One region of the Streptomyces sp. NPDC002018 genome, then DNA from elsewhere that is predicted to be linked to it. Evidence: riboswitches for the same ligand, from Rfam matches in the RefSeq annotation. Region 1 holds a riboswitch; each other region holds the start of a gene.
What was found. A riboswitch is a leader RNA that binds a small molecule or an ion and turns the genes downstream of it on or off. The one in region 1 is predicted to bind S-adenosylmethionine.
Positions count from the first base shown of each region.

Region 1 (10,052 bases):
TTCCGGCCGCGGCGCTGCTGGCGCAGTACACCAACTGGCATGTGCTGTTCTGGGTGGCCGCCGGACTCGCCGTGCTGGTGTTCGTGCTGGTGAGGGCGTTCGTTCCGGAGTCCGAGGTACGCAGCGGCGGCCGGTTCGACCTGGTGGGCGCGGCAGGGCTGTCCGCCGGGCTGGTCTGTCTGCTCCTGGCCATCTCCAAGGGCGCCGACTGGGGCTGGGGCAGTGGTACGACCCTGACACTGATCTGCGCGGCAGTGGCCCTGCTGCTCGTGTGGGGATGGTGGGAGCTGCGGACCGGGCACGCCCTGGTGGATCTGCGGGTCACGATGCACCGGCAGGTACTGCTGACCAATCTCTCCTCGATCATGCTGGGCTTCGCCATGTACGCGATGTCCCTCGTGCTGCCCCAACTGCTCCAGATGCCCACGGCCACCGGATACGGACTCGGACAGAGCATGGTGGCGGCGGGCCTCTACATGGGGCCGTCCGGTCTGGTGATGATGGCGGTGTCGCCGCTGTCGGCCCGTATCACCGCGGCCTGGGGCGCCAAGGTGTCGCTGATGACCGGCGCGGCCACGATCGCCGTCGGTTACGCGCTGGGCATCGTCCTCATGAGTGAGGCCTGGCAGATGGTGATCGTCGGATCGGTCATCGGCGCCGGGGTCGGCTTCGCCTACGGCGCCGTTCCCGCTCTGATCATGTCGGCGGTGCCGGTCTCGGAGACTGCCTCCGCCAATGGACTCAACAGCCTCATGCGTTCCATCGGCACCTCGGTGTCCGCGGCCGTGTGCGGTGTCGTCCTGGCCCATATGACCACGCGCTTCGGTGACTTCGCCCTGCCCTCGCGGGACGGCTTCCGTACGGCGCTGATCATCGGATGCGCGGCCGCCCTGGGCGCGCTTGTGCTGGCCGCGTTCCTGCCGGGCCGGCGTCCGGCCGCGGTCCCGGCGGGAGCCGACACGGGAGTGGATGCCCTTCCCGCCTCCACCTCGGCGGCCAAGGCCTGATCCGTATACGGGTCGTGCGGCTCGTGCGAGGGGTGCGGCTCCTGCGGGGGAAGCGGGTCGTACGGCTCGTGCGGGCCGTTCCGCGTACGGGGTTCCGGCTCCGCCCCGGGGGCGGGGCCGATTCCTGTCCGGCGCGATGCAGCACGGTGAAGGATGCAGCACGGTGAAGGGAGTGGCGAAGGGAGTACAGGGTGCTCCCGGTGCGTCCGAGCGACGCGGCCACGGGGAAGGGATGGCCGGAGAGCGAGAACGTACGGGGCGGCCCGGCGGGCGCACACAAGTGCCGGGCGCGGCCCCCAGGCGAAGGGCGGTGGCCATGCCCGTGACGCGCGGAGCGCCGGATGTGCTGGTGGTGGGGGCGGGGCTCGCAGGCCTCGCCTGCGCGCACGACCTGCTCCGATCCGGTCTCGACGTGTGTGTGGTCGAGGCATCGGACGGCGTCGGAGGACGTATGCGCTCCGACCGCGTCGGTGACGGTTCCGGTGACACGTTCGTCGTCGACCGTGGCTTCCAGGTCTTCAACACCTCCTACCCCCAGGTGCGACGGCGCCTGTCCCTGCGCGAACTGAGGCTGCGGCCCTTCACACCGGGTGTGCTGGTCCACACGGACCGCGGACGGTTCCGTTTCAGCGACCCGACGCGCGGTGCGGCACACGACCCGGGACGCACTGGGGCACACGACCCGTCACACGATCCGGCGCGCGGACCGGCGCGTGGACCGCGCCGGTACGCCGATCTGCTGCCGGGGCGCCTCGCCGGGGCCCGCGACCTGCTCGCCCTGGGCGTGCTCTCGGCACGAGATCTGCTCGCTCCCGTACGAATCCTGAAACGCGGTGAGGAGAGCACCACACGGACCGCGCTCGCGACGGCCGGCTTCTCCGAGGAGTTCGTCGAGCGCTTCTTCCGCCCGTTCCTCTCCGGCGTCTTCCTGGAGGACGAGTTGGAGACCTCCAGCCGGGTCTTCCATCTCGTATGGCGCAGCATGCTGCGCGGCACCCTCTGTCTGCCCACCGACGGGATCGGCGCGGTACCGGCGCGGCTGGCGGACGCGCTGCCCGACGGCACCGTACGGCTGGACACCGCCGTCGGCCGGCTCACCGACGAGGGCGCGCTCCTCACCACGGGCAAGGAGATCGGCGCCCGTGCCGTCGTGGTGGCGACCGGTCCGGGACCCGCCGCGGCGCTGCTGCCCGGCCTGGAGGTGCCGCCGTACCGCGTGGTCTCCACGTACTACCACGTGTGCGAGCCGTCACCGCTGCCCGAGCCGACGCTGCTCATGGACGCCCGGCGGCGCTTCCTCAACACCTGCGTGCTCAGCGAAGTCGTCCCGGGGTACGCGCCGGCCGGCCGCTCCCTGGTCGCGACCTCGGTCCTCGGAGAGGATGAGCCCGGCCGCGAGGGCCGGGTGCGCGAGGCGCTCGCCGAGGTCTACGGCGTCGCCACCGGCGGCTGGGCGCCGCTGACCGTACGCACCGTACGGGACGCCCTGCCCGCCATGCCGCCCCCGCAGCCGCTCAGCCGTGCGGCGGCGGTGGGACCGGGGCGCTATGTGTGCGGCGACCACCGGGCCACGGGCTCCGTCCAGGGAGCGCTGGCCTCCGGCGCGCGGGCCGCACGCGAAGTGCTGCGTGACGTCGGCGGCTGAGAGGCCGATGAGCGGGGGAGCAGGGAGCAGGGGGCGGGGGCTCGGACGCCCGGTCGGACCGGCCGTCCGCGATCGTGGGCGTCGTCACCTCCCCCCGCACCCCCACAAGCCATGTACGGAGGACCGGACGTACCTACCTACCTACCTACCTGCCGCCGGTGCGTTCGTACGGGATCTTCTCGCCGGCCTCGACGGCGACCGGCAGCTTGTTCTCGGCCGGAGGCAGCGGGCAGGTGGCCAGGTCGGTGTAGGCGCACGGCAGGTTGGTGGCGCGGTTGAAGTCGATGACCACCGTGCCCCGGTCGTCCGGCGGGGGGACGGAGACGGCGCGGTTGGCCGCGTAGGTGGTGACGCCGGAGGTGGCGTCGGTGAACAGGACCAGGAGGCTGCCGGGCTGCTTGCCGTTGAAGGCGGTGAGCCGGTGGGTGCGGCCGTCCAGCGTGAACTCGACCTGCCCGGGGGCGTCATAGACGTGCTGGAGCCCCTCGACCGCCGCACCCACGGTCACGGCGCGGGGAGCGTCGAACGGGAGATAGCGGCCGGTCAGTGCCCAGCGGGGGTCCGGGGTGTAGGCGGGGGTGCGGATGTGGTCGAGCAGCAGCTTGTTGTCGGGGTGGCGCGGGCGCAGGATGTCGTGGCCGCCGCGCTTGGCGACCTCGATCACGGCGTCGCCCGCTGTGGCCAGGAGGCTTGCCCGCTCCGCGACGGCCCCGAAGTGGTACCGGCCGCGTACCACGGCGCCCTGGACGGCCAGTTCCTCGCCCTCGTCCAGGTCGACCGTCACACCGTCGTCGGCGGTGGACCACGCTCCGGGCGCGTCGGGGAACCGGGTCGGCTCACCGTCGAGCCACCGCAGGCTGGTCACGGCGAGGAAACCGTGCGGATCCGCCAGGTTCCGTTCGCGCTGGGTGTGCCATTCCTCCCACTGCCGGACGAACTCCGTCCGGTCGGCGCCCGCGTCGGTGCCTGTTGTGCCGGTGTGCTGGATCGTCATGTCGGCTCCTTGTCGGTGGCGGTGCGCGTCCCGGGCGGCGGAACCGGCCCGGGGTCGTTCTTCTGCCGGGTCCGGATCGGCCGGTCACCGTCGGCGGCGGCGGCGGTCATCGTCGGCTCCATTCGCCGGCCAGCAGTTCGTAGGAGCGGACCCGGTCCGCGTGGTCGTGGGTGATGGTGGTGACGGCCAGCTCATCGGCGCCGGTGGCCTCGCGCAACGTCTCCAGTTGGTCGGCGACCTGCCGCGGCGAACCGACGAACTGGGTGTCGACACGGTCCTCGACCAGCGCGCGGTCCTCCTCGGTCCAGGCGTGCGCGCGGGCCTCGTCGGGAGTGGGGAAGGCGATCGCGCCCTCGCCGCTGCGGATGCTGCGCACCCACAGGCCGTAGCCGGTGGCCAGCTCGCGGGCGGTCGCCTCGTCCTCGGCGACCACGACGTCGGCGGAGACGGTGACATACGGTCGCGCCAGCTCGGCGGAGGGGACGAAGGCCGCGCGGTAGGCCTCGGCGGCCTCCAGTACGGTGGCCGGGCTGACGTGGTAGTTCGCGGCGAACCGCAGCCCGTTGGCGCCGGCGACCTCCGCGCTGATCCCGGCGCTGCTGCCCAGGATCCAGACCTCCACCCGGGCCCCTTCGCCGGGTACGACATGCGCCTCGACCCCGTCGTCGGTCGCGTAGGTGCCGGCCAGCAGGGCGAGGATGTCGGCTATCTGCTCGTCGTAGGGCTGGGATTCGGCGCCCGGCTGCGTCAGCAGCTTCTTGTGCAGGGCGAAGCGCGGGGAGCGCAGCAGATGCTCGAAGGAGAAGGGGGCCGGGATCTTCAGCCCGCCCGGGGTGCGTCCGTCCACGACGGCCGTGGCGCCGACCAGTGCCGGGCGCCGGCCGGCGGGCGTGGGCCGGCCGCCGGACCGGCCCAGGCCGAGGTCGAAGCGGCCGGGATGCACCGCGTCGAGCAGCCCGAACTCCTCGACCGTGGCCAGGGCGGTACGGTGTCCGAGCTGGACCGCGCCGGAACCGAGCCGGATGGTCGAGGTCGCCGCCGCGGTCAGAGCCAGGACGACCGCCGGAGAGGTGCCCGCGACGCCGGGGTTGAGGTGGTGCTCGGCGAACCAGTAGCGGGCGTAGCCGAGGCGCTCGGCGTGCTGGGCCAGGTCGATGCTGTTGCGCAGCGCCTGGCCCGCGCTGGACCCGGACGAGATCGGCACGAGGTCCAGAACGGCCAGAGGGGTGTTGGCCACGATGGTTCTCCTTGTCAGTGGGTCGCGGCGGGCGCGACCGGGCCCCAGGCGAACGGCGGGTCGGGGATCTCACGGCGCAGCGTGGGCGCGATGTCGGACTGGAACAGCTCCAGACTCTCGCGGTGCTGGGCGTCGCTGAGGCCGCCGGCGTCCGCCGCCAGATGCAGCACGCTGTGGCCGAACCGCGCGTGGTAGCGGTGCACCTTCTCGATCACCTGCTGCGGGCTGCCGATCAGGGCGGAACTGCGCTCGACGAAGTCCTCCAGGGTGCGGAAGACCGGTTCCAGACCGAGCTTCTTCTGGAGGGCCAGACCGCCCTCGAAGACCGGCCGGTAGGCCGCCAGCGCCTCCTGCGAGGTGCGGGCGGCGTAGTAGCCGGCCGTGCCCGCGCCCACCACGGCCAGGGCCGGATCGTGACCGTAGTGCTCCCAGCGCTCCCGGTAGTAGCGGATGAGCTCGGCGTACGGCTCGATCGGATTGGTGACATTGGCGGAGAAGAGCGGGTCGCCGTAACGGGCGGCCAGGTCCACCGACTCCCGGCTGGTCGCGCTGCCGTGCCAGACCCGCACCGGCCGCTGGAACGGCCGGGGCCAGACCTCGGCCTCCTTCAGCTCCGGGCGGAAGCGCGTCGGGTACGTCACCTTGTCCTGCCGCCAGATCCGGCGGAACACCTCGTACGACTCTGCGTTGCGCTCCCACTGGTCCTCGGGGGTGACGTGGAACAGCTCGCGCTGCGCCGCGCCGTTGCCCTTGCCGACGATCAGTTCGAGCCGGCCCCCGGAGAGATGGTCGAGGGTCGCGTAGTCCTCGTACGCCCGCACCGGGTCGAGCAGACTCAGCGTCGTCACGGCGGTGAACAGCCGGATCCGCCGGGTGAGGGCGGCGAGATGGCTCAGCACCACCGTCGGCGAGGACGAGATGAACGGCCGCTCGTGGCGCTCGCCGACACCGAAGCCGTCGAAGCCCAGTTCCTCGGCGAGCAGGGCGTTGTCGACCACCTCCCGGAAGCGGTCCCGGGTGGACTTCTGTACGCCGGTCACAGGATCCGGGGCGTGCACGATCAGGGTGATGGCCAGGAACTTCACGATGCCACTCGCTCGGCCGGCGCGTCGGCGTCGGGGTGGGCGAGGCCGAGGTGGTCCCGCAGGGTGGTGCCCTCGTACTCCGTGCGGAACACGCCGCGCTCCTGGAGCAGCGGGACCACGGTGTCGGCGAAGACGTCCAGCCCGCCGGGGGTGATGTGCGGGACGAGGATGAACCCGTCGCTGGCGTCGGCCTGCACGAAGGAGTCGATGGTCTCGGCGACCGTGGCCGGGGAGCCGATGAAGGACTGACGGGTGCCGGTCTCGATGACCAGATCCCGGATCGACCACTTGTTCGCGGCCGCCAGCTCCCGCCACTCCCGGGCGGTGGCCAGCGGGTCGCGGTACATCCGCACCTGGGCGCGACCGCGGGCGATGGTGTGCTCACCGAGGTCCGGATCGATGTCGGGGAGCGGGCCCTCCGGGTCGTACGCGGACAGATCGCGGTTCCAGACGAATTCCAGGTGCTTGATCGCGGTGGCCCCGCTGACCTGCTGGCGGCGCACCTCGCGGGCCAGCTCCTGCGCCTCGGCGTCCGTGTCGCCGAGCACGAAGGTCGCGGCGGGCAGGATCAGAAGCTGGTCGTGGGTGCGGCCGTGGCGGGCGAGACGGCTCTTGACGTCCGTGTAGAACGCCTGTCCCTCCTTGAGGGTGCTGTAGCGGCTGAAGATCGCGTCCGCGCTCGTCGCCGCGAACTCGCGGCCTTCCTCGGAGTCGCCGGCCTGGAAGATGACCGGGCGTCCCTGCGGGCTGCGAGGGACGTTGAACTGCCCGGCGATGTCGAAGTGCCGGCCCTGGTGCACGAAGGCTCCGGCCCGCGCGTCCCGCAGGAAGGTGCCGGACTCCTTGTCGGCGGCGATCTCGTCGCCCCGCCAGGAGTCGAACAGCTCGGTGGTGGTGCTCAGGAACTCCTTCGCCCGCGAGTAGCGCTCGTTCTGCGGCAGGAAGCCGCCGCGGCGGAAGTTCTCACCGGTGAAGGCGTCCCACGAGGTGACGACGTTCCAGGCGGCGCGGCCGTCCGACAGATGGTCGAGGCTGGCGAACTGGCGGGCCACCTCGTAGGGCTCGTTGAAGGTCGAGTTGATCGTGCCGGTCAGGCCGAGGCGCTCGGTGACGGCGGCGAGCGCGGTCAGGACGGTGAAGGTGTCGGGCCGCCCGACGACGTCCAAGTCGTAGATCCGGCCGCCCTGTTCCCGCAGCCGAAGGCCCTCGGCGAGAAAGAGGAAGTCGAACTTGGCGCGCTCGGCGGTCCGCGCGAAGTGTACGAACGAGCTGAACTCGACGTGGCTGCCCGCCTGGGGGTCGCTCCACACGGTGGTGTTGTTGACGCCGGGGAAGTGCGCGGCGAGGTGGATCTGCTTCTGCGGCGTGGCGGACTTGCTCATGACTCGTACGGTCCTTCCGGCTCAGACGGCGGCGTAGCGGTTGGCGGGGCGGGGCAGTCCGAGCAGTCCGCGCAGGGTGCTCGCCTCGTACGCGGTACGGAAGGCGCCACGGCGCTGGAGTTCGGGCACGAGACGGCGGGTGATCTGCTCCAGGTCGTACGGAAGGGCGCCGGGCCGCAGCCGGAAGCCGGTCAGCCCGGTGTCCCCCCATTCCTCCAGCAGATCGGCGAGTTGCGCGGGCGACCCGGTGAAGACGCGGGCGTCGCTGCTGTACTCCGTGCCGGCGCGTTCGTCCAGACGGGCCTTGCGCTCCGCGGCGGCGTCGGGGTCGTCGTCGAGGAAGACCACCAGGTCGCCGAAGACATGCACGGTCTCGTCGGCGCGGCCGGCGGAGGCCTGCGCCGCGCGGATCTCCGCCAGGATGGTCCGGGCGTCCTCGGCTCCGGCCGGGGTGACGAATCCGATGTCGGCCGAACGGGCGACCAGTTCGTACGGGACCGTCGCGTGCGCCAGCGCGGTGACGAGCGGCTGTCCCTGGGGCGGGCGCGGGGTGATCGAGGGGCCCTTCACCCGGAAGTGCGCGCCCTCGAAGTCGATGTAGTGCAGCTTGTCGCGGTCGATGAAGCGGCCGGTGGCGACATCGCGGATCTCCGCGTCGTCCTCCCAGCTGTCCCAGAGCCGGCGCAGCACCTCGACATAGTCGGCGGCCTCGTCGAACAGCTCCTTCACCCATGGCTGTCCCGCCGCCGAGGCCAGGTCCTCGGCGCGCAGGCCCGGCACCGTACGGCGGCCGAAGTGCGCGGCCTCGTCGGCGCGGCCGGACACCCTCACCTGGATCCCGGCCCGTCCGGTGCTCACATAGTCGAGGGTGGCGATCGCCTTCGAGAGGTGGAAGGGCTCGGTGTGGGTGACCACGGCGGTCGGGATCACCCCGATGTTCCGGGTCAGCGGCGCCACCCGGGCGGCGATCAGTACCGCGTCCAGCCGGCCCCGTACCTGGTCGGTGCGCTCGTCCGGCTCGACGTGCCGGGAGGTCTGGAGGCTCAGCGAGTCATCGATGGTGACGAAGTCCAGCAGCCCCCGCTCGGCCTCGGTGACCAGGCCGGTCCAGTACCGCGCGGTGAACAGTTCGTCGGGCCGGGCGCCGGGCTCCCGCCAGGCCGCGGGGTGCCAGCCGGCGCCGTCGAGGGCGACGGCCAGGTGGAGGGGTGCGTGTGATGCTCGGGGCATGGGCTTACTGCTTCCTGTGAGCATGCCGAGGGACGTCCGCGCCCGTGCTCGGCCGGGGCGGAGATCCGCGAGATGAAGGGTCGGCGACAGTGGCGAAAAGTAACGAGAGCAAGGAGGAAGGCGGGCCGGGCGCGGAAAGGCCTAGGCGGCCGGCTGGGGCGCGGCGACGGACTCGTACGCCGGACACAGGGCGGCGGCGACGCGCTGGAGATCGATGTGCCGTCGCGAGTACGTGGCGATGGTGACCATGGGCCGCTGAGGGGCTCCCCGCACTGCCGTCACCTCCATCCCGGTCGGCTCACACCGTGTCGGGCTCGCGCTTGCCGAACCGTCCGGCTCCGCCGGGTCGTCACCTGGAGCACCCCGCCGCGCGGGAGGGTTGTAGGTCAGCAAGCCAGGGCTTGACGCTGACACTCTTGACCTGCCGGAACCGTAACCCGGCCGCCGTCGCCGACACAATCCCTCTCCGATGAACACGGATCCTCACCGATGTGTTCCCGCTGTCCCTCCGTACGCGGAGTCTCCGCACGGGGAATCTCATGGAAGGCCGGATGGGCACCCAGCCGCTGGACGTACGACCAGAGGCGCTCGCCGGCGGCGACTCGCCGCAGGGCGTCGGCGTCCAGATGGACGAGGGCCACCCACAGATCCACATCCGCGGCCGTCAGTGTGTCGCCCAGCACATAAGGGCGGGAGGCCAGTTGTCGTTCCAGAAGGTCCAGCGCCGGGGCCTGGGCCTGGGCGAGGTTCTCCCCCAGGAGTTGACGGACCGCGTCGATGTCGGCGGCCAGGGCGGCGGGCCGCAGCCGGGGCAGAGCGGCGTTGTCCTGGTCGGTGAAGTGGAGGGCGAGGTCGTCGAGGATGTCGGGGGTGTGGTTGCTCACCACCCGTCCGCTCCACAGGTCGCACAGCGCGGGCACGGTCAGCGGACCGTCGTAGTGGTGCCGGGTGGTCTCGTAGGCCGTGCGCAGCGCCGCGGGCGGGTCGCAGGCGTCGGCCGGGGACGGAAGGACGGTGGTGCTGACCGAGTCCTCGAGTCCGAGCAGACCGAGGGTGATGGAGACACGCAGCGAGCGCGGACAGCCCAGCGAGAGATACAGATGGTAGCGGTGGGCCGCCGGGTAGTAACCGCCGCCCAGATCGGCGCCGATACGGTCGCGGAAGCGCGGGGCGGTGCCGGGGCGGGAATCGCGACGTGCCGCCGGGAAGGACGTCTGCGTAAAGGTCTCGGACATGGCTCTCTCCAGGGATGCGGTGGAGCCCCGGTGACTTCTTCGGCGCCGGTGGCCGTACGGGAGGAGGGTCCGGCGGCGCGCGGCAGCGCACAACGCCCGGACCCGGGACAGCGATCGTGGAGCTGGTTCGGCTCAGACGGCCGGAGAGCATCCGTTGCGGAGCCGCAGCAGATCGATATGGCGGCGCCTGGTCAGCAGGCGCGGACGCGGCAGCGGCGCCGGCCGGAAGGTCGGACA
Region 1 covers NZ_JBIASO010000010.1:262,436-272,487, reverse strand. The annotation lists gene ACFYYH_RS19295 (MFS transporter) at 1-1,007, shown strand, start outside; gene ACFYYH_RS19290 (NAD(P)/FAD-dependent oxidoreductase) at 1,324-2,652, shown strand; gene ACFYYH_RS19285 (DUF1684 domain-containing protein) at 2,798-3,646, opposite strand; gene ACFYYH_RS19280 (LLM class flavin-dependent oxidoreductase) at 3,753-4,883, opposite strand; gene ACFYYH_RS19275 (LLM class flavin-dependent oxidoreductase) at 4,898-5,968, opposite strand; gene ACFYYH_RS19270 (NtaA/DmoA family FMN-dependent monooxygenase) at 5,965-7,350, opposite strand; gene ACFYYH_RS19265 (LLM class flavin-dependent oxidoreductase) at 7,372-8,580, opposite strand; gene ACFYYH_RS19260 (putative leader peptide) at 8,722-8,853, opposite strand; SAM riboswitch class IV at 8,892-9,002, opposite strand; gene ACFYYH_RS19255 (glutathione S-transferase C-terminal domain-containing protein) at 8,967-9,815, opposite strand.

Region 2 (10,052 bases), on a different contig from region 1:
CGACAGGCCGGACACCAGACCGCCGCCGCCGCGCTTGGAGGTCAGCGTGCCGTCGTCGCGCACGGTGTACGAGACGGGGCCGCGGTTGGACGCGACGAGGACCTGGGCCCGGGAGACGGCCGGGGCAGGGGGGACCTGGGCCCGGGAGGGCGGCTCGGTAACCATGTGCCGAAACCTAGCCCGTCATGTAAACGCTCAAACGTACGGACGGTGTGGCCTACGCCCGGTCAGGGGCCGGTCACCGGCGCGGTCACCCGGCGGCCGGGCGCCCGGCGGGTCCCCGGCCGGCCACCGGCCGGCCGTCCCGCGCGCCTCAGCGGCGGCCACGGGTCGCGGCCAGTGCCACCGCTCCCGCGCCGGTCAGCGCGAGCGCCACGCCGCCCAGCAGCCACAGCCGTTCGGCGGCCCCTCCGGTGTCCGCGAGCTGCCCGGGAAGCGACCCGGGCAGGGGCTCGTGCGGGGGCTGGTGGAACAGCTCGTGGAAGGGGATGGAGGGATGGAGCACCGGCTGGAGCGGCGCGCGCGGGGGTCCCTGGAGGGGTGCGGACGTCATGGCCGATGCCTGCCCCGGCGCCAGCAGCACCAGCGTTCCGACCAGCACCCCGACGAATCGGCAGATAATCAGATGTTTTGCCCTCATAAGGGCGCAATGTAGGCAATCCGTAGGGTGATCCGTGGTTACGCCGCGCGTCCGGACGTGTACTCCGCGATCTCCCGCACCGGCGGCCGTTCCTCCGTGTCCACCGAGTAGGTGCGCGGTACGAAGCCGTTCTCGCCCCGGTCGAACTGTGTCAGCTCCGGCCGGACCAAGTGTCCCCGGGACAGGCGCAGTTGAGCCGTACGGTAGATCGCCGCGGCCATCCGGCCCAGCGCCCGGTCGTCCTGGTGGCGATGGTGCCGCACCCCCACGTCGACCTGTCCCAGCGCGTCCAGGCCCACCGTGTGCAGCGCGTCCACGAGCAGGCCCAGCTCCACGCCGTACCCGACGGGGAACGGCAGCCGCTCCAGCAGCGAGCGCCGGGCCGCGTACTCCCCGCCCAGCGGCTGGACGAAGCCGGCCAGCCGCGGCCAGTGCAGATTGAGCAGCGGGCGCGCCACCAGTTCGGTCACCCGTCCGCCCTGACCGCTCACCCCGCCGGTGCCCGCGCCGCCGGTGCCCGCGCCGTCCGCCCCGCCCGTATCCGCCCCGCCCGTACCCACGCCGTTCGTGCTCGTGGCGTCCGCGCGGGCGCCGTCGGGGCCGCCCTCCCGCAGCGGGCGGTCGTACATCGCCTTCACGAAGTGCACGTCCGCGTCCGTGAGCAGCGGCCCCACGGTCCCCGACACGAAATCCGCCGAGAAGTGCCGCAGATCGGCGTCCACGAAGCACACCACATCGCCGCTCGTCACCAGCAGTGACCGCCAGAGCACCTCGCCCTTGCCGGGCAGCGCGGGCAGCCGCGGCAGGATCGCGTCCCGGTGCACCACCCGCGCGCCCGCCGCCGCGGCGACCTCCGCCGTACGGTCGGTGGAGCCGGAGTCGATCACCACCAGCTCGTCGACGAGCGGTGCCCGCTCCATCAGCTCGCGCCGTATCACGGAGACGATCGCGCCGACGGTCGCCTCCTCGTCGAGCGCCGGAAGCACCACGCTCACGGTGGTGCCGCGCGCGGCCTTCGCCACCAGGAGCCGGTCGAGCGTACGGTCGGCCGCTGACCAGGAACGCCTGGTCAGCCAGCGTTCCACCTCTTCCAGCACGGTCGGTACTCCCTGACGTGATCCTCGGACGCGGCCCGCGAACCGGGCGAACGTGATCCATCTCGCGGTGCGGACCACTATCTCAACCGTCCGCTCCTTCGGTTACAGTCTTGAACAACACGACTGACCACCGCATGCCGGGGTCGGTAGGTGAAAAAACGCACCGGACCCAGGGTCCGGCGCCATAGCGCTCATCCAGAGGGACTGAGGGAACGGCCCGTTGAAGTCCCGGCAACCCTCCCGCCGACCGCGAGGTCACGGTGGGGAAGGTGCCAATTCCGTCTTGCGGCGAAACGCGTCGTAAGGAAGATGAGGAGAAAGGGCCTCGCCATCATGGCTGTGCAGACTGTCGACCACGCCAGCGACACCGTCGACCTCGGACCCGCCGCCGCCCTCTCGTGCCGCGAATGCGGAGAGCGTTTCGACCTCGGCCCCATTTTCGCCTGTGCGAGCTGTTTCGGGCCGCTCGAAGTCGCCTACGACCTGCCGAGCGGCACCCCCGAAGAGCTGAAGAAGCGCATCGCGGACGGCCCGGACAACATCTGGCGGTACGCGCCGCTGCTGCCCGTCCCCGCCGATGTGGCCTCGAAGCCGAACATCAACCCCGGTTTCACCAAGCTGGTCAAGGCCGACAATCTCGCCCGTGAACTGGGTGTCACCGGCTCCCTGTACATCAAGGACGACTCCGGCAATCCGACGCACTCCTTCAAGGACCGTGTCGTCGCGATTGCCGTCGAGGCCGCCCGCGCCTTCGGCTTCACCACGCTCTCCTGCTCCTCCACCGGCAATCTGGCGGGCGCGGTCGGCGCCGCGGCGGCCCGTGCCGGCTTCCGCTCCTGCGTGTTCATCCCGCACGACCTGGAGCAGGGCAAGGTCGTCATGGCGGCGGTGTACGGCGGTGAACTCGTCGGCATCGAGGGCACCTACGACGACGTGAACCGTTTCTGCTCGGAGCTGATCGGCGACCCGCTGGGCGAGGGCTGGGGCTTCGTCAACGTCAACCTCCGCCCGTACTACGGCGAGGGCTCCAAGACCCTCGCGTACGAGATCTGTGAGCAGCTCGGCTGGCGGCTGCCCGACCAGATCGTCATCCCGATCGCCTCCGGATCGCAGCTCACGAAGATCGACAAGGGACTTCAGGAGCTGATCAGGCTGGGGCTCGTGGAGGACCGCCCGTACAAGATCTTCGGTGCCCAGGCCGAGGGCTGCTCGCCGGTCTCCGCCGCCTTCAAGGCCGGGCACGATGTCGTACGGCCGGTGAAGCCGGACACCATCGCCAAGTCCCTGGCGATCGGCAACCCGGCCGACGGCCCCTACGTCCTGGACATCGCCCGCCGCACCGGGGGAGCGGTCGAGGACGTGGACGACGAGCAGATCGTCGACGCGATCAAGCTGCTGGCGCGCACCGAGGGCATCTTCGCGGAGACCGCGGGCGGGGTGACCGTCGGTGTGACCAGGAAGCTGATCGAGGCCGGTGTGCTCGACCCGGCGCTGACGACCGTGGTCCTCAACACGGGTGACGGACTGAAGACTCTGGACGCGGTGGCGCCGACGACGGGCCCGACCGCCACCATCCGCCCGAGCCTGGACGCGTTCCGCGACGCGGGCCTGGCCCACTGATCCCCACGGACGTCACGGAAGACGGAAGGCAGAACACCACTATGAGCGTCAATGTCCGCATCCCCACCATTCTCCGTACGTACACCGGCGGCAAGGCCGAGGTCGCGGCCGAGGGGGCGACCCTCTCCGAGGTCATCCAGTCGCTGGAGGCCAGCCACCCCGGTATCGCCGCGCGTGTCCTGGACGACCAGGGCAAGTTGCGCCGGTTCGTGAATGTCTATGTGAACGACGACGACGTCCGTTTCGAGCAGGGTCTGGAGACCGCGACCCCGGCCGGCGCCGGCGTTTCGATCATTCCCGCGGTCGCCGGAGGCTGAGCCTCGCACGACGGCATCCGGTAACTGGTATGGCTCCCTCCGCAAGAGAAGCGGAGGGAGCCATTCTTTATGGTTGAACGCGATAGAGTGTGGGAACGCCCCTCCGCTCCCCAGATCGCGCGTGTATGAGAACGCGACAAGATGGAGCCGAAGTCGTGGTGTTGTTTGCGCGGTAGGTGCGCTTTGCCCGGCCCGACTTGCCCGGGAACGCAGTGGATTCGTCGCTATGCGTGTTCAGCCATGCCCAGAATTCTCGTCCGATTGACCTGTTGCAGAGGGCAGTTGGGCAGATACATTCAGCCGCGGTCGACGCGTTCCGGCGCGAAGTGTGGCCCCCTGGAAGGGCCAGTAATAGGGGAGTTAGGCATGGCTCAGGGCACCGTCAAGTGGTTCAACGCGGAGAAGGGATACGGCTTCATCGCGGTCGACGGTGGTGCGGATGTTTTCGTCCACTACAGCGCGATCCAGATGGACGGTTACCGCACCCTTGAAGAAGGTCAGCGAGTGGAGTTCGAGATCTCGCAGGGCCAGAAGGGTCCGCAGGCGGACATGGTCAAGCTCGCCGTCTGATCCCGGCGCGATCGGCCACCGACGCACTCAGCTCACGCCGAGGGGTCCGTATCCCAGAGATGGGATACGGACCCCTCGTGCGTTGTCCGCGCGGTGCGTTCGGCGCGCGGTGCGTTCGGCGTGCGCCGGGGCCGCGCGTCCGTGAGGTGGCGCCCGCGTGGGTGCCGCGCGCCGAGGTGCGCCCGTACGTCCGTGAGGCCGTGCCCGCCGGGCCGCGCCCCCGCCACCGCCGCCGGGCCCCTTCCGGCGTCGTGGAGACGTTCATCCACGCGCCCGCCTCCCGTCGCGAAGACGTTCACCCAGGGACCCGTGAGGGGTCGCGAAGGTGTTCACCCGTGGGTTCGCGGGGGGTGAGAAGGCCGCGCAAGGTTGCACTCGCAGGGGTCGAGTGCTAATCATTGGCGTTAGCACTCTGCGAGTGAGAGTGACAACTTAAGGACCGGGTCGGTGAGGCCCGAAGAGCCGGTGGGGCAAGGAACCGCACGGCTCTCAGGCCGTCCGTCGCGGGCGCCAGCGCGGTCCGGAGCAATCCACCCCAGTCCGGGAGGACCACTTCACATGGCCAAGATCATCGCGTTCGACGAGGAGGCACGGCGCGGTCTCGAGCGCGGGATGAACCAGCTCGCCGACGCCGTCAAGGTCACCCTTGGCCCCAAGGGTCGCAACGTCGTCCTCGAGAAGAAGTGGGGCGCCCCCACGATCACCAACGATGGTGTGTCCATCGCCAAGGAGATCGAGCTCGAGGACCCGTACGAGAAGATCGGCGCCGAGCTGGTCAAGGAAGTCGCCAAGAAGACGGACGACGTCGCCGGTGACGGAACGACCACCGCGACCGTGCTCGCCCAGGCGCTCGTCCGCGAGGGCCTGCGCAACGTGGCCGCCGGTGCCAACCCGATGGCCCTCAAGCGCGGTATCGAGAAGGCCGTCGAGGCCGTCTCCGGTGCCCTGCTGGAGCAGGCCAAGGACGTGGAGACCAAGGAGCAGATCGCTTCGACCGCCTCCATCTCCGCCGCCGACACCCAGATCGGCGAGCTCATCGCCGAGGCCATGGACAAGGTCGGCAAGGAAGGCGTCATCACCGTCGAGGAGTCCCAGACCTTCGGTCTGGAGCTTGAGCTGACGGAGGGCATGCGCTTCGACAAGGGCTACATCTCGGCGTACTTCGCCACCGACATGGAGCGTATGGAGGCGTCCCTGGACGACCCGTACCTCCTGATCGTCAACTCCAAGATCAGCAACGTGAAGGACCTCCTTCCGCTGCTGGAGAAGGTCATGCAGTCGGGCAAGCCCCTGCTGATCATCGCGGAGGACGTCGAGGGCGAGGCGCTGTCGACCCTGGTCGTCAACAAGATCCGTGGCACCTTCAAGTCCGTCGCCGTCAAGGCCCCGGGCTTCGGTGACCGCCGCAAGGCGATGCTCAACGACATCGCCATCCTCACCGGCGGCACGGTCATCTCCGAGGAGGTCGGCCTCAAGCTGGAGAACGCCGGCCTGGACCTGCTGGGCCGCGCCCGCAAGGTCGTCATCACCAAGGACGAGACCACCATCGTCGACGGTGCCGGTGACAGCGACCAGGTCGCCGGTCGGGTCAACCAGATCCGCGCCGAGATCGAGAACAGCGACTCGGACTACGACCGCGAGAAGCTCCAGGAGCGCCTGGCGAAGCTGGCCGGCGGCGTGGCCGTCATCAAGGCCGGTGCCGCGACCGAGGTCGAGCTGAAGGAGCGCAAGCACCGCATCGAGGACGCGGTGCGCAACGCCAAGGCCGCCGTCGAGGAGGGCATCGTCGCCGGTGGCGGCGTGGCTCTGCTCCAGGCGTCCTCGGTCTTCGAGAAGCTGGAGCTGGAGGGCGACGAGGCGACCGGTGCGCAGGCCGTCAAGCTCGCGCTGGAGGCCCCGCTCAAGCAGATCGCCGTCAACGGTGGTCTTGAGGGCGGCGTCGTCGTCGAGAAGGTCCGCAACCTGACGGTCGGCCACGGTCTGAACGCCGCGACCGGCGAGTACGTCGACATGATCGCCGAGGGCATCATCGACCCGGCGAAGGTGACGCGTTCCGCGCTCCAGAACGCGGCCTCCATCGCCGCGCTGTTCCTGACCACCGAGGCCGTCATCGCCGACAAGCCGGAGAAGGCCGGCGCGGCCGCTCCGGGCGGCATGCCGGGCGGTGACATGGACTTCTGAGCCTTCACGGCTCTGCCGAGGCCGACGGCTCACCGAGCCCGGCGCCCCGGACCCGGTCCTGACCGAGGGCGGTACCCCACAGGGGGTGCCGCCCTCGGGCGTTTCCGGGCCCGGTACCCCGCGGGGGGTGCCGCTCCCGGGCGTTTCCGGGCGCGGACCTGTTCGCCGTGTCCGTTTCCCCGTGTCCGTTTCCCCGGGTCCGTCCGCCGCGCCCTGTGTCCGTTTCCGCCGGGGCCCCTGCCCGTCCGCCGGGCCCTGTAAGGATGTGCCGGGTCCAGGACATAGGACAGGTGTGGAAACCTTTCGGACGACGGGGAGCGACGGGGGCCGTGCGCCCGCCGGTGATCGCTCCGAGCGGTTCACGACCATGTACGCGCGTGAGCACCCGCGCGTATCGGCCTATGTCTATCGGCGGCTGGGCGACCGGGGCGCGGCGGAGGAGCTGACCGCGGAGGTCTTCAGGACCGCGTGGGAGCGGATGGCGGCGGGCCAGGAGACGGGCGGCGGCTGGCTGTTCGTCACCGCGCGCAATCTGCTGGGCAATCACTACCGCAGGACGGCGCGCCTGACCGAACTGCACCGGCGCATCTCCGACGAACTGGACCGTGCGCCGGCGTCCGGGCAGGACACCGCCGTACTCGAAACCCTCGACCGGCTGCCCGAGCGGCACCGGGAGGTGCTGATGCTCAGTTACTGGGACGGGCTGAGCGCCGCCGAGACGGGGGAGGTCCTCGGCTGCGGCGGACCGGCGGTCTGGGTCCGGCTGCACCGTGCCCGCAAGGCGTTCCGAGACCTTTATGTACAGCCCGAGCCCGAGGAGTCGGCGTGATGCGCGTCAAGTCCCTGATCCAGCAGGCCAATCCGGTTCCGGGGCCGGAGACGGTGACGGGATCGCGGTCGGCACCGGGGCCGGAGACGGGACCGGGGGCGGAGAGGGGACCGGGGGCGGAGAGGGGACCGGGAGCGATGGCGGGACCGGGGGCGGGACCGGCCGGGGCCCGGCGCCGGGGTCCTGGCCGGCGCGCCGTTCTGGTGGCGGCTCTCGCCGCTGGTACGGCCGCCGTCGTCGCGGGCGCCGCGCTTCTCGTCGGCGGGGACGGGGACGGTCCGGGCGGCCGGCCGCCGGGGGGCGGCGCCATCGCGGACCAGTCGTACTACGGGACCACCGAGCAGTTGGAGGCGGCGGCCGACGTGATCGTACGGGGCCGGCTCGGGCCCGGCCGGGCGGAGAGCCCGGAGGCCGGGCGCGGGGACAGCGCGTACACGCTCGCACGCGTGGAGGTCACGGCGACGGCCAAGGGCGACGTGCCCGGGGGGCGGCTCCAGTTGTCGTACCCCGGCGCCGCCGGCGGTTACGCCGAGACGGCCCCGCTGAGCGAGGGGAAGGAGTACGTCTTCCTGCTCACGGAGGACGAGTCGCGCGCCGGACGGTACTACCTCGTGACCACCATGCAGGGCTGGTACGGAGTCGGCCGGGACGGCCGGGCGACCCCCGGCCCGGAGAACCGGCTCCCGCTGAGCCCGGCGGTACGGAAGGCGCTGCGGCTCACGGGGTGAGCCGCAGCGCACCGGGTCGACGTCCGGGCGCACGGGGCGAACATCGCGGCGCCCGGGGGCGAGCCACGGTGACACACCGGGCGGGCCCGCGGCCCGGGGCGGGTCCGGTCAGGCGCGGGAGCGGCGGTGGGCCGCCACGCGTTCGCGGGTCGCGCAACGGCGGGAGCAGTAGCGCCCCGGGAGTCCGCTCACTCTCGGGGGCCAAGCTCGTTGCTGTATGCGGCGACGCAGGGAACGAGCACGGGTGCGGCTGAACTTTCTACGCGGGGTGGAAAGGGACGCCCCGCCCGTGCGCCACGGGGGGTAGCACTCGGACGGGGCGGGCGGAACCTTGCACCGTGCGCACCGTGGGTTGGTCCCTCATCCGTTGCTGAACGCGCCCAGCGGCCCCGCAACGGATCCCGCAACCTGTTCCGGCGCTCGTTCCCCCCGGAGGGGCGGTGCGACACGAAACGGGCGTCTGTGGTGCTGGTGAGAGCTAGGCTCTGGTCATGCCCGAGCCTTTCGTGAACGGCGACGTACACCACCGCGCGTGCGGCATCTGTCCGTCCCGGTTCCACGCTGTTGGTGAATTCGACGTGTTCGAGCGCCCGACCCCGGAATGCCCGTTCAACAAGGCTGATGGCCATAGGTACTTGAGCGACGGAACGCCGGTCTGTGTCCACCCCGAGAAGGTCGGTCTGCCCGCACGGCGCTACAAGAGCCAAAACGCCCCGCTGACGGTCGAGCTGCAACTACCGCCCGACCCTTCCGAAGTGGTGTCCTACCTTCATGACGTGCTGTACGGCGCGGCACCGGTCCTACTCGATGACCTGATCTCCCAGGCACAGCAGCAGGTCCGGCAGCACTTTCCTGAGCTGGACCCGCTCACAGTCATGCGGCAGGCACTCAGCTAGGGCCTCTTGTTTGGATCTTGCTGGGCTCGCCAGATCCAAACGAAAGATCCTATCCGCTACGCGGGTACGGGCTCGAACGTGATGCTGTGCGCGAGACCCATCCTGCGGAAGCCCGCAGCCTCGTACATCCCGCGCAGGATGCCGAGCCGTCGAGCCACCTCGTCGTGCGCGATCCAGTACCGGGCAGGCGGCTCACCCCACGCTGCACGGTACGCCTGGTGGGTGTAGTCGTCCCGCGTCCAGTCGGTGTGCTCCTGGTCGGTCTGGTGGATGATCTGCGCGCCGACCCGAGCCGTGATCCGGGCGAGGATCTGCGGCTGAGCGATCATGGCGTGCGTCATCTCGTCCACGGGTACGGCGACGGGGATTTCTGCCGCGCGTTCGTCGCCGGTCGCCTCGAATACGGCGGCCTTGAGGCAGAGCGCCCGCAGCCCCTCGGTGAACAGCGGGGCCGCGTCATCGGCTTGGTCGTACTCGCTGATGACCGGACCGCCGGAAAAGCAGGTCCAGTCCTCGTCGTAGCGCAGGCTCGCGGCCTTGAACGCGGCGAACTCCGGATCGGCCTCAACGGCCGTCAGGATCTCCCGAGCGCGCTCTGCGGTGCGCTCGGCGTGGAAAAGGTTGGTCACGGCTGTTCTCCTTCGGTCGTGTTGCGCGGTTGGGCCCGGGGTGCTCGACTCCGCCTCGCTCGTCGCGCGGTGGTCGAGCGATCCGCCCCCTGGGCTACCGGCCGTGAGGGGTACCGGTGCCCCGGGAGGTCCCCGCCGGGGGCGGAAATCGTGGCCCGCCCTGGTCACAGAAAGGAGACGAGCCACCCCGACGTGCGGCGGGGCTTCCTGTGGCTCGTGTGACCAGGCCGGGGGCTTGTGGACTGTCTGCCATCGGCGGGCAGTGGGGTGACGGACCCGGGCGAGAACACGGCCACGGGCCAGACAGTCAAGGTGAAGCGGCACCCCTTGTCAGGGATGACCACAGACAGGGGTGCCCCGTCCTTGAGCTGGTCCCGCGCGGCCTGGTGCTTCTCGGGGTCCTCGATCCAGAACCGGAATTCCGTAGGACAGTCGGGCAAGGGCACCGTGCCCACCCGCATCCACGGTTTCACCCATGCGGAGCGCTCCGGGTCGGGGTCGAGCCGGTCCGCGATGCGCTCGGCCTCGCTCTGTAACCACCGCAG
Region 2 covers NZ_JBIASO010000018.1:149,723-159,774, forward strand. The annotation lists gene ACFYYH_RS26480 (trehalose-6-phosphate synthase) at 1-165, opposite strand, end outside; gene ACFYYH_RS26485 (hypothetical protein) at 314-640, opposite strand; gene ACFYYH_RS26490 (glucosyl-3-phosphoglycerate synthase) at 679-1,737, opposite strand; SAM riboswitch class I at 1,926-2,053, shown strand; gene thrC (threonine synthase) at 2,071-3,357, shown strand; gene ACFYYH_RS26500 (ubiquitin-like small modifier protein 1) at 3,399-3,674, shown strand; gene ACFYYH_RS26505 (cold-shock protein) at 4,041-4,244, shown strand; gene groL (chaperonin GroEL) at 4,803-6,425, shown strand; gene ACFYYH_RS26515 (RNA polymerase sigma factor) at 6,718-7,254, shown strand; gene ACFYYH_RS26520 (hypothetical protein) at 7,254-7,982, shown strand; partial or broken gene ACFYYH_RS26525 (CGNR zinc finger domain-containing protein) at 8,091-8,171, opposite strand; gene ACFYYH_RS26530 (hypothetical protein) at 8,474-8,878, shown strand; gene ACFYYH_RS26535 (hypothetical protein) at 8,935-9,507, opposite strand; gene ACFYYH_RS26540 (hypothetical protein) at 9,672-10,052, opposite strand, start outside.
Region 2: it holds a riboswitch for S-adenosylmethionine, as region 1 does, so the genes downstream of both, thrC (threonine synthase) here and ACFYYH_RS19260 (putative leader peptide) in region 1, are expected to answer to the same signal.

Region 3 (10,052 bases), on a different contig from region 1:
ACGGCATCAAGGTCATCCTGGGCAAGGAGTACTTCGTACGGATGCGCGGTACGAGCGTCGGCATCGGCGGCGGTGAGGGCTACGACCTCCCCGTGTACTGGGCGACCCGGGTCACCTGGAGCGGTGAGTACGTGCACGCCGCGCCCTGGTCCGTGGGGTCGCAGGGATCCGCGAACGTCAGCCACGGCTGTGTGGGCATGTCCACCGCCAACGCCGCCTGGTTCTTCGAGAACGTGCAGGAGGGCGATCTCGTACAGGTGATCAACAGCGCCGGCGACTACATGGAGGAGTTCGGCAACGGCTTCGGTGACTGGAACGTGGACTGGGAGGACTGGCGCGAGGGCAGCGTCCTCCTGGCCGGGACCCGGGACGGCGCCAGCCCCGCCGACCCGGCCCGTCTCCGGCCCCTGGTCTGACCGCCGCCGGGACCACCCCGGTCCTGCCGCCTCCCGGGCGGCGGGACCGGGCCCGCCCGCGTGTCAGGCGCTGATGGCGAGCCGCCGGCGGAGCAGGGAGGCCAGGGCGTCCGCGAAACCGACCGGTTCGACCGGCAGGGTCACCGCGGCGTCCGCACGGCTCCAGGTGGCCAGCCAGGCGTCCTGAGGGCGCCCCATGAGCAGCAGCACGGGCGGGCAGTCGAAGATCTCGTCCTTGATCTGCCGGCAGACGCCCATCCCGCCCGCGGGAACCGTCTCGCCGTCCAGCACACAGACGTCGATCCCGCCCCGGTCGAGGTGTGCGAGCACGGCGGGCAGGGTGGCGCACTCCAGGAACTCGACGGGCGGCACATCGGAGGCCGGCCGGCGTCCCGCCGCCAGCCGGACCTGCTCGCGGGTGTTCGCGTCGTCGCTGTAGACCAGCACCGTGGCGGTCGGCTGCATTGTTCCTCCGTGACATCAGTGTCTGCGAGGGCTCCAGGGCTCCGTTGCCCTGAACCGATGCGCGGATGCTACTCCGTCGGAGACCATGTCAGCACGGGTACGGACGCCCCTTCACCGCCCCGTTCGAGCTGGGCACATCCCACGGACACACCGAACGGCACCCCCCGGAGTCAGGGCGGGATAAGCGACCGACATAATGTCGGTCGTGGCGACAGCAACGACAGTAGAAACCGGGCACGCGCACCCGTCGGTCAACCGGCCGAACCTCACCAGCGTCGGAACCATTATTTGGCTGAGTTCCGAGCTGATGTTCTTCGCGGCCCTCTTCGCGATGTACTTCACCCTGCGATCGGTGATGGGCGCGGCGCACTGGAAGGAGATGGCGTCGCACCTGAACATCCCGTTCTCGGCGACGAACACCACGATCCTGGTGCTCTCCTCCCTCACCTGCCAGCTCGGTGTCTTCGCCGCCGAGCGGGGCGACGTGAAGAAGCTCCGCTCCTGGTTCGTGATCACGTTCGTGATGGGCGCGATCTTCATCGGCGGTCAGGTCTTCGAGTACACCGAGCTTCTGAAGAAGGACGGCCTCTCGCTGTCCTCCGACCCGTACGGCTCGGTGTTCTACCTGACGACGGGCTTCCACGGTCTGCACGTGACGGGAGGTCTGATCGCGTTCCTGCTGGTTCTGGGCAGGACCTACGCGGCCAAGAGGTTCACCCACGAGCAGGCGACCGCAGCCATCGTCGTGTCCTATTACTGGCACTTCGTCGATGTCGTCTGGATCGGCCTCTTCGCCACGATCTACTTGATCAAGTAGCCGGGTACCGCGCCCGAAGCGCACACAATCCAGAAACACCGACGCAGAAGATCCTGACACCGGGGTAATCCGTGAAAAAGCTCTCCGCACGACGACGCCATCCGCTGGCGGCGGTCGTCGTCCTACTCCTCGCGCTGGCGGCCACCGGGGGGCTGTACGCCGCGTTCGCGCCCGCGAGCAAGGCACAGGCTGACGACACCGCCCAGTCCCTCGCCATCGAGGAGGGCAAGAAGCTCTACTCCGTCGGCTGCGCAAGCTGCCACGGAACCGGCGGTCAGGGCAGCAGCGACGGCCCGCCCCTGGTCGGCGTCGGCTCCGCCGCCGTGGACTTCCAGGTCGGCACCGGCCGTATGCCCGCGCAGCAGCCCGGCGCGCAGGTGCCCAAGAAGCGGGTCATCTACTCGCAGGCCGAGATCGACCAGCTCGCCGCGTACGTCGCGTCCCTCGGCGCCGGTCCGATCACCCCGACCGGGAACCAGTACGACCCCGCCGGCGCGGACATCGCCAAGGGTGGCGACCTGTTCCGCACCAACTGCGCCCAGTGCCACAACTTCACCGGCGAGGGCGGCGCCCTGACGAACGGCAAGAGCGCGCCGAACCTCGAGGGTGTGAGCGCGAAGCACATCTACGAGGCCATGCAGACCGGCCCGCAGAACATGCCTTCGTTCCCGGACTCGACGATGCCGGAGCAGCAGAAGAAGGACATCATCGCGTACATCCAGACGGTGAACGGCGAGAAGTCCGCGAGCCCCGGTGGTCTCAAGCTGGGCGGCCTCGGCCCCGTCAGTGAAGGTCTCTTCGGCTGGATCTTCGGTCTGGGCGTTCTGATCGCAGCCGCCATCTGGGTCGCGGCCCACACCGCTAAGGCCAAGAAGTCATGAGTAGCCAAGAAGAATTTCCAGAGAAGAACCTGCCGAGCGAGCAGGGCGACGCGCACGGCGCGGTCGAGCGCGCGGACGACCCGTTCGCCGACCCGGGACTGCCGGCCCACCGGCCGCGCATACAGGACATCGACGAGCGCGCGGCCAAGCGGTCCGAGCGCACGGTCGCGTTCCTGTTCCTGCTGTCGATGGTGGCGACCGTGGCGTTCATCGCCTCGTTCGTGGCCTTCCCGGTCGGCAAGATCGTCTACATCTTCCCGCTGGGCCATGTCAGCATCCTGCACTTCTCGCTGGGTGTGACCCTGGGCATCGCCCTGTTCTGCATCGGCGCCGGCGCGGTCCACTGGGCCCGGACGCTGATGTCGGACGTGGAGGTCGCGGACGACCGCCACCCGATCGAGGCACCGCCCGAGGTCAAGGCGAAGGTCCTGTCGGACTTCGCGGCCGGCGCGGCGGAGTCCGGCTTCGGCCGGCGCAAGCTGATCCGCAACACGATGTTCGGCGCGATGGCGCTGGTGCCGCTCGCCGGTGTCGTCCTGCTGCGCGATCTCGGTCCGCTGCCCGAGAAGAAGCTCCGCTCCACGCTGTGGGCCAAGGGCAAGCAGCTCATCAACATGAACACCCACCAGCCGCTGCGTCCCGAGGACGTCGTGGTGGGCTCGCTCACCTTCGCCATGCCGGAAGGCCTGGAGGAGCACAGCGAGGACTTCCAGAAGCAGATCGCCAAGGCGGCCCTGATGATCGTCCGGATCCAGCCGGACGAGATCAAGGACAAGCGTGAACTCGACTGGTCCCACGAGGGGATCGTGGCGTTCTCGAAGATCTGCACCCATGTCGGCTGTCCGATCAGCCTGTACGAGCAGCAGACGCACCACGTGCTGTGCCCGTGCCACCAGTCCACCTTCGACCTCTCCGACGGCGCCCGCGTCATCTTCGGCCCGGCCGGTCACGCCCTTCCGCAGCTGCGGATCGGTGTGAACGCCGAGGGCAACCTCGAGGCGCTCGGCGACTTCGACGAGCCCGTCGGTCCTGCCTTCTGGGAGCGCGGATGAGTACCAGCACTGCTACGGACGACAAGAACCGCAGGACACCCGCGGGTGAGCGGGTCGCCGACTGGGCGGACGGCCGGCTGGGGATCTACTCCCTGGCCAAGGCCAACATGCGGAAGATCTTCCCGGACCACTGGTCCTTCATGCTCGGTGAGATCTGCCTCTACAGCTTCATCATCATCATCCTCACCGGTGTGTATCTGACGCTGTTCTTCCACCCGTCGATGAACGAGGTGGTCTACCACGGCAGTTACGTCCCGCTCCAGGGTGTGACGATGTCCGAGGCGTACGCCTCGACGGTGGACATCAGCTTCGATGTCCGCGGCGGTCTGCTGATCCGCCAGATCCACCACTGGGCCGCGCTGATCTTCATCGCGGGCATGCTCGTCCACATGATGCGTGTCTTCTTCACGGGCGCGTTCCGCAAGCCGCGTGAGATCAACTGGCTGTTCGGCTTCCTGCTGCTGGTCCTGGGCATGTTCACCGGTTTCACCGGTTACTCGCTCCCGGACGACCTGCTCTCCGGCACCGGTGTCCGCTTCATGGAGGGCGCGATCCTGTCCGTGCCGGTCGTCGGCACGTACCTCTCGATGTTCCTGTTCGGCGGGGAGTTCCCCGGCGGCGACTTCGTGGCCCGGTTCTACTCGGTCCACATCCTGCTGCTGCCCGGCATCATGCTGGGACTGGTCGTGGCCCATCTGATCCTGGTCTTCTACCACAAGCACACGCAGTTCGCCGGTCCCGGCCGTACGAACAAGAACGTCGTGGGCATGCCGCTGCTGCCGATCTACATGGCCAAGGCCGGAGGCTTCTTCTTCCTGGTCTTCGGACTCATCACGATCGTCTCCGCCATCGCCACGATCAACCCGATCTGGGCGCTGGGCCCCTACCGCGCCGACCAGGTGTCCACCGGAGCCCAGCCCGACTGGTACATGGGCTTCTCCGAGGGGCTCATCCGTGTGATGCCCGGCTGGGAGATCAACTTCCTGGGGCACACCCTGGTCCTGGGTGTCTTCATCCCGCTGGTGATCTTCCCGCTGGTGCTGGTCGCGATCGCGGTCTACCCGTTCATCGAGGGCTGGGTCACCCGCGACAACCGCGAGCACCACATCCTGGACCGCCCGCGCAACGCCCCCACCCGTACGGCGTTCGGTGTGGCCTGGCTGACGTGGTACTTCGTCCTGCTCGTCGGTGGTGGCAACGACCTCTGGGCGACCCACTTCCATCTGTCGATCAACGCGATCACCTGGTTCGTCCGGATCTTCTTCTTCGTCGGACCGGTCATCGCCTTCGTCGTCACCAAGCGGATCTGTCTCGGCCTTCAGCGGCGCGACGCCGAAAAGGTGCTGCACGGACGCGAGTCCGGTGTCATCAAGCGGCTGCCGCACGGTGAGTTCATCGAGGTGCACACCCCGCTGGACCAGGCCGATCTGCACAAGCTGACCGCCCACGACCAGCACAAGCCGGCCGAGATCGGCCCCGAGGTCGACGAGAACGGCGTACGCCGCAAGGTCGGCCCCGCCGAGCGTCTGCGCGTGAAGCTGAGCAAGGGCTACTACGGCGAGGGCAACCAGATCCCCAAGCCGACGGCCGAGGAGTACAACGAGATCGCCGCCGCGCACGGCCACGGGCACGAGGAGATCACGAGCGGCCACAGCAAGCACTGATCCACCCGGCCTCACCAGGTCGCCACCACCGAGGGCCCCGGCCCGGTCCCCCCGCGAGGGGAACCGGCCGGGGCCCTCGGCGTACCGTCCGCACTCCGGGCAACCGTCCTGCCGGCCGGGCGTACGCCGATAGGCTTGCGGCGTGGGCCTCGTACGGTCCGCGTACCCGTCCCGGAACCCACCAGGAGCGAGCATGAGCGCTGTGACCCCCGTCGGAGGCGACACCATGGCGGACCGCACCTGGCCCGGCGTGCTGAACCCGCTGCTGCGCGGCGAGAACCTGGGCGCGCAGGACACGGCGTGGGCCATGGACCGCATCATGAGCGGCGAGGCCACCGACGCGCAGATCGCCGGGTTCGCGGTCGCGCTGCGGGCGAAGGGCGAGACGGTCGAGGAGGTCTCGGGCCTGGTGCGCGCCATGTACGCGCACGCCAACACCATTGAGGTGCCCGGCCGTACGGTCGACATCGTGGGCACGGGCGGCGATCTCGCCAAGACCGTCAATATCTCCACCATGTCGGCGATCGTCGTGGCGGGAACCGGCGCCAAGGTCGTCAAGCACGGCAACCGCGCGGCCTCGTCGGCGAGCGGCGCCTCGGACGTGCTGGAGAAGCTCGGTGTCAATCTGGAGCTGACCCCCCAGCGGGTCGCCGAGGTCGCCGAGGAGGCCGGGATCACCTTCTGCTTCGCGGTGAGGTTCCACCCCGCGCTGCGGTACGCGGCCAAGGCCCGCAAGGAACTCGGCGCGCAGACCACCTTCAACATCCTCGGCCCGCTCACCAACCCGGCGCGGGTACGGGCCCAGGCGGTGGGTGTGGCGGACGCGCGGATGGCGCCGATCGTCGCGGGGGTGCTCGCCGAGCGCGGAAACTCGTCCCTGGTCTTCCGCGGCGACGACGGCCTGGACGAACTGACCACCACCGCGACCTCACGGGTGTGGGTGGTACGGGACGGCAAGGTCACCGAGGAGGCCTTCGACCCCCGGGACGTGGGCCTGGACCTGGTCCCGGTCGAGGCGCTGCGCGGCGCGGACGCGTCGTACAACGCGGAGGTCGCCCGCCGCCTCCTGTCCGGCGAGACCGGCCCCGTACGCGACGCGGTCCTGCTCAACTCGGCGGCGGCGCTGGTGGCCCTGGACCCGACGGACGACCCGCTGGACCTCCAACTCGCGGCGGGCATCGTGCGGGCGGCGGAATCGATCGACTCGGGCGCGGCGAAGCGCACCCTGGAACGCTGGGTAACGGCGAGCTGTAGCGCTCTCTGACGGGCCGACAGCGCCCGGAACGCCAACGCACCCCGGGCGGCCGAGGTGCCCCGGCACCCGAACGGGGCCCACCGGCGTACGGCCGGAGGCCCCGGCACCCGGCACCCGGCACCCGGCACCCGGCACCGCCCACACGTCCCGTATCGCGGACACCTGTTGGGGCGCGCGGCACGCTGTGCCATACTCTCGGGCAAGGTCATGAGTGACAGCGATTAAGGCCCCGGCTCGCTGTCCGGCAACCCTCCGTCCGTGGCGGGGTGCCCCGGGTGAAGACCAGGCCGTGGGCAGCGAGGTCCGCGGCAAGCGCGGACCCCTTGCACCTTGGGGTCCTGGTCCTCAAGGGAGCAGTCTCGTGAGCAAGCGAATGCGCTAGGGCCGTCAGGCGTCAGGCCCCTTCTTCAACGCCTCCGCACGGTGATCTCCGTGCATCGAGGCATTCCCCGCCACCGTCGCGGCTCCGACGCGTGCCGCCGTGCGGGTTCTTGAAGCCGTTCCGACTTGTCCCGCCGGGAGATATCGCCATGTCCGCATACCCGAACGCCACCGCCCCCGCCACCGCGCCCGCGCCCGCCGTCTCCGTCGCGCCCGCCCCCGTCGAGCACGGCGCCCCCGTCGAGCACGGCGCCCCCGTCACGCCCAGCGCGTCCGGCGGGCAGAACGCCTCCGTCGAGCCGCTGCCGGTCCTCGGGCGCGATGTCACCGTTCCGCTCGTCACCGGCGGCGAGGTCACCTACGCCGCGCTCGACTACGCCGCCAGCGCTCCCGCCCTCCAGCGGGTGTGGGACGACGTCGCCGCCTACGCGCCGTACTACGGCAGCGTCCACCGGGGCGCCGGGTATCTCTCGCAGCTCTCCACGGACCTCTTCGAGAACAGCCGCCGCACGGTCGCGGACTTCCTCGGCTGCCGCCCCGACGACCAGGTCGTCTTCACCCGCTCGACGACCGACTCGCTCAATCTGCTCGCCGCGGTGCTGCCGGCCGGCTGTCAGGTGTTCGTCTTCGAGACCGAGCACCATGCCTCCCTGCTGCCCTGGCGGGACGCCCGGGTCAGCTATCTGAACGCGCCCCGTACCCCCGCCGAGGCCGTCGCCACCCTGGAGCGCGCGCTCGCGGGGCGTGACCCCCAGGGCCCGGCGCTGGTGTGTGTGACCGGTGCCTCCAATGTCACCGGTGAGCTGTGGCCGGTGCGGGAGCTGGCCGCCGTCGCGCACGCGCACGGCGCGCGGATCGTGCTCGACGCCGCGCAGCTCGCGCCGCACCACCCCGTGGACATCGCCGCGCTGGACGTCGACTGGGTCGCCTTCTCCGGGCACAAGCTGTACGCGCCCTTCGGCTCCGGGGTGCTCGCGGGCCGCGCCGACTGGCTCCAGGACGCCGAGCCCTATCTCGCGGGCGGTGGCGCCAGCCGCGCGGTGACCCGCCGGAGCGACGGCGGGGTCGAGGTCGCGTGGCACACCACCGCCGCCCGGCACGAGGCCGGATCCCCCAATGTCATCGGGGTGTACGCGATCGCCGCCGCGTGCCGGGCGCTCACCGAGGCGGGCTTCGACACCCTGGTCGCCCGTGAGCAGCGGCTCGTCGCCCGGGTGCGCGCGGGTCTCGCGGAGGTGCCCCAGGTCAGGGTGCTCTCCCTGTTCGGTGACGACGCCCCGCGCGTGGGTGTGCTCTCGTTCGTGGTCGAGGGGTGGAACAGCTCGCACTTCGCCGCCGCGCTCTCCGCGGAGTACGGCATCGGCGTACGGGACGGCCTCTTCTGCGCCCACCCGCTGGTACGGAACCTGCTGGGCACCGACCCGCAGGACCCGGGGGAGTGCGGTGCCCCGGAGGCGGAGCCGGGCGAGCGCTCGCTGAACGCGATCCGGGTCAGCTTCGGCGCGGGGACCCCGGACGAGCACGTGGACCGGTTCGTGCGTGCCGTACGGGAGCTGGTGAGCGAGGGAGCGCGCTGGAACTACCGTACGGAGGACGGCCGTTGTGTCCCGGACCGGGACGGCACCGCGGTCTGACGGGCGCGACGGGCGTGACGGGCGACAGGCGCGACGGGCGTGGCCGGGAGGCGGCCGCAGGTCCTGGCCGGCCAGGACCTACGCGTCGAGTCCGATGGCGAAGGCCGCTTCGAGGTCGTGCTGGGAGTACGTACGGAACGCGACGTGCGTGTCGGTGGCCTCGACGCCCTTGATCTTGCTGATCCGGCCGGGGATCACATCCGCCAGATCGTCGTGCTTGGCCACCCGCACCATGGCGATCAGGTCGTACGTACCGGTCACCGAGAAGACCTCGCTGACGCCGTCGAGCGCGGCGATCGACTCCGCGATCTCGGGGATCCGGTCCACGCTGGTCTTGATGAGCACGATCGCGGTGATCACGGTTGACGTTCTCCCTCGGTGGCCGCGGTGTGGTCTTCCACTCTATCGGTACGCCAGTAGCGCACCCAGGCGTAGAGGAAGCCGGTGCAGAAGCCCACGAGGTGTGCGAGATAGGCGACGCCGGGGCCCGAGCCCGCGCCGCGCGCCGCCAGCCACTGGAGCGCGAACCAGAAGATCAGCACGATCCAGGCGGGGAAGCGCAGCGGCAGGAAGAACAGGAACGGGAAGAGACTGGTGACCCGGGCCTTCGGGAAGAGGTACAGAAAGGCGCCGAGCACCCCTGAGATCGCGCCCGAGGCGCCGACCAGGGTCTGGTCCGAGGCCGCGTTCACCACCGCGTACGCGAAGAGCGCGAGACAGCCGACGGCGAGATAGAAGAACAGGAAGTGCGCCCGGCCCATCCGTTCCTCGGCCATCGCGCCGAAGACGAACAGAAACAGCATGTTGCCCAGCAGATGCAGCCAGCTCCCGTGGACGAAGAGCGCGGTCAGCGGCGTGAACAGGGCGTGCGGGGAGCCGCTCAGCAGCTCGACCGGGATGACGCCCCACCGCTCGAAATAGAGGATCTGCGCGTCGAGGAGCTCCGCACCCCTTCCGTACGCGGGGTTGAAGCCCGACGCCGGACTGAACAGGAAGGCCAGACAGCACAGGCCGATCAGTGTGTGGGTCACCACCGGTCCGTCGGCCGTCGTCCGCGACGTATTCACTGACAGAGCATGGCTTACCGGGAGTGAAGGGTACAGAGTGCCTCGCCGCTCCCTGGGGTGGCCCGGAGGCCGTAGGGTTGCAAGGAGTACATCCGCTGTTCGACGGCGCACCGCGGGCGACAGCGGGCGGGACGACGAAAGAGGACGCACGATGACGACGGTTCCCCTGCCGACGGCCGCCACCCGGTGGCGCTGCACACTGTGCGGCAATCTCACACGTTTCGACGTGACGCGATCGTCGAAGGCCGTCGAGTACGTCCATCTGGACCTGGCGGGGGAGCCGAGGGTCGAGGAGCGCGAGGTGGTCAGTGAGACCATCGAGTCGGTGCGCTGCCGTTGGTGCAACGCGGTGGACCAGATCGAGCTGGTGGACAGGCCGGGCGCCGGTTCCTGAGGGAGCCGCCCGAAAGGGTATGGGGT
Region 3 covers NZ_JBIASO010000009.1:8,757-18,808, forward strand. The annotation lists gene ACFYYH_RS16550 (Ig-like domain-containing protein) at 1-416, shown strand, start outside; gene ACFYYH_RS16555 (hypothetical protein) at 480-881, opposite strand; gene ACFYYH_RS16560 (heme-copper oxidase subunit III) at 1,078-1,698, shown strand; gene ACFYYH_RS16565 (c-type cytochrome) at 1,770-2,579, shown strand; gene ACFYYH_RS16570 (Rieske 2Fe-2S domain-containing protein) at 2,576-3,631, shown strand; gene ACFYYH_RS16575 (cytochrome bc complex cytochrome b subunit) at 3,628-5,295, shown strand; gene trpD (anthranilate phosphoribosyltransferase) at 5,489-6,559, shown strand; SAM riboswitch class IV at 6,754-6,871, shown strand; gene ACFYYH_RS16585 (aminotransferase class V-fold PLP-dependent enzyme) at 7,081-8,565, shown strand; gene ACFYYH_RS16590 (Lrp/AsnC family transcriptional regulator) at 8,644-8,925, opposite strand; gene ACFYYH_RS16595 (rhomboid family intramembrane serine protease) at 8,922-9,632, opposite strand; gene ACFYYH_RS16600 (hypothetical protein) at 9,784-10,026, shown strand.
Region 3: it holds a riboswitch for S-adenosylmethionine, as region 1 does, so the genes downstream of both, ACFYYH_RS16585 (aminotransferase class V-fold PLP-dependent enzyme) here and ACFYYH_RS19260 (putative leader peptide) in region 1, are expected to answer to the same signal.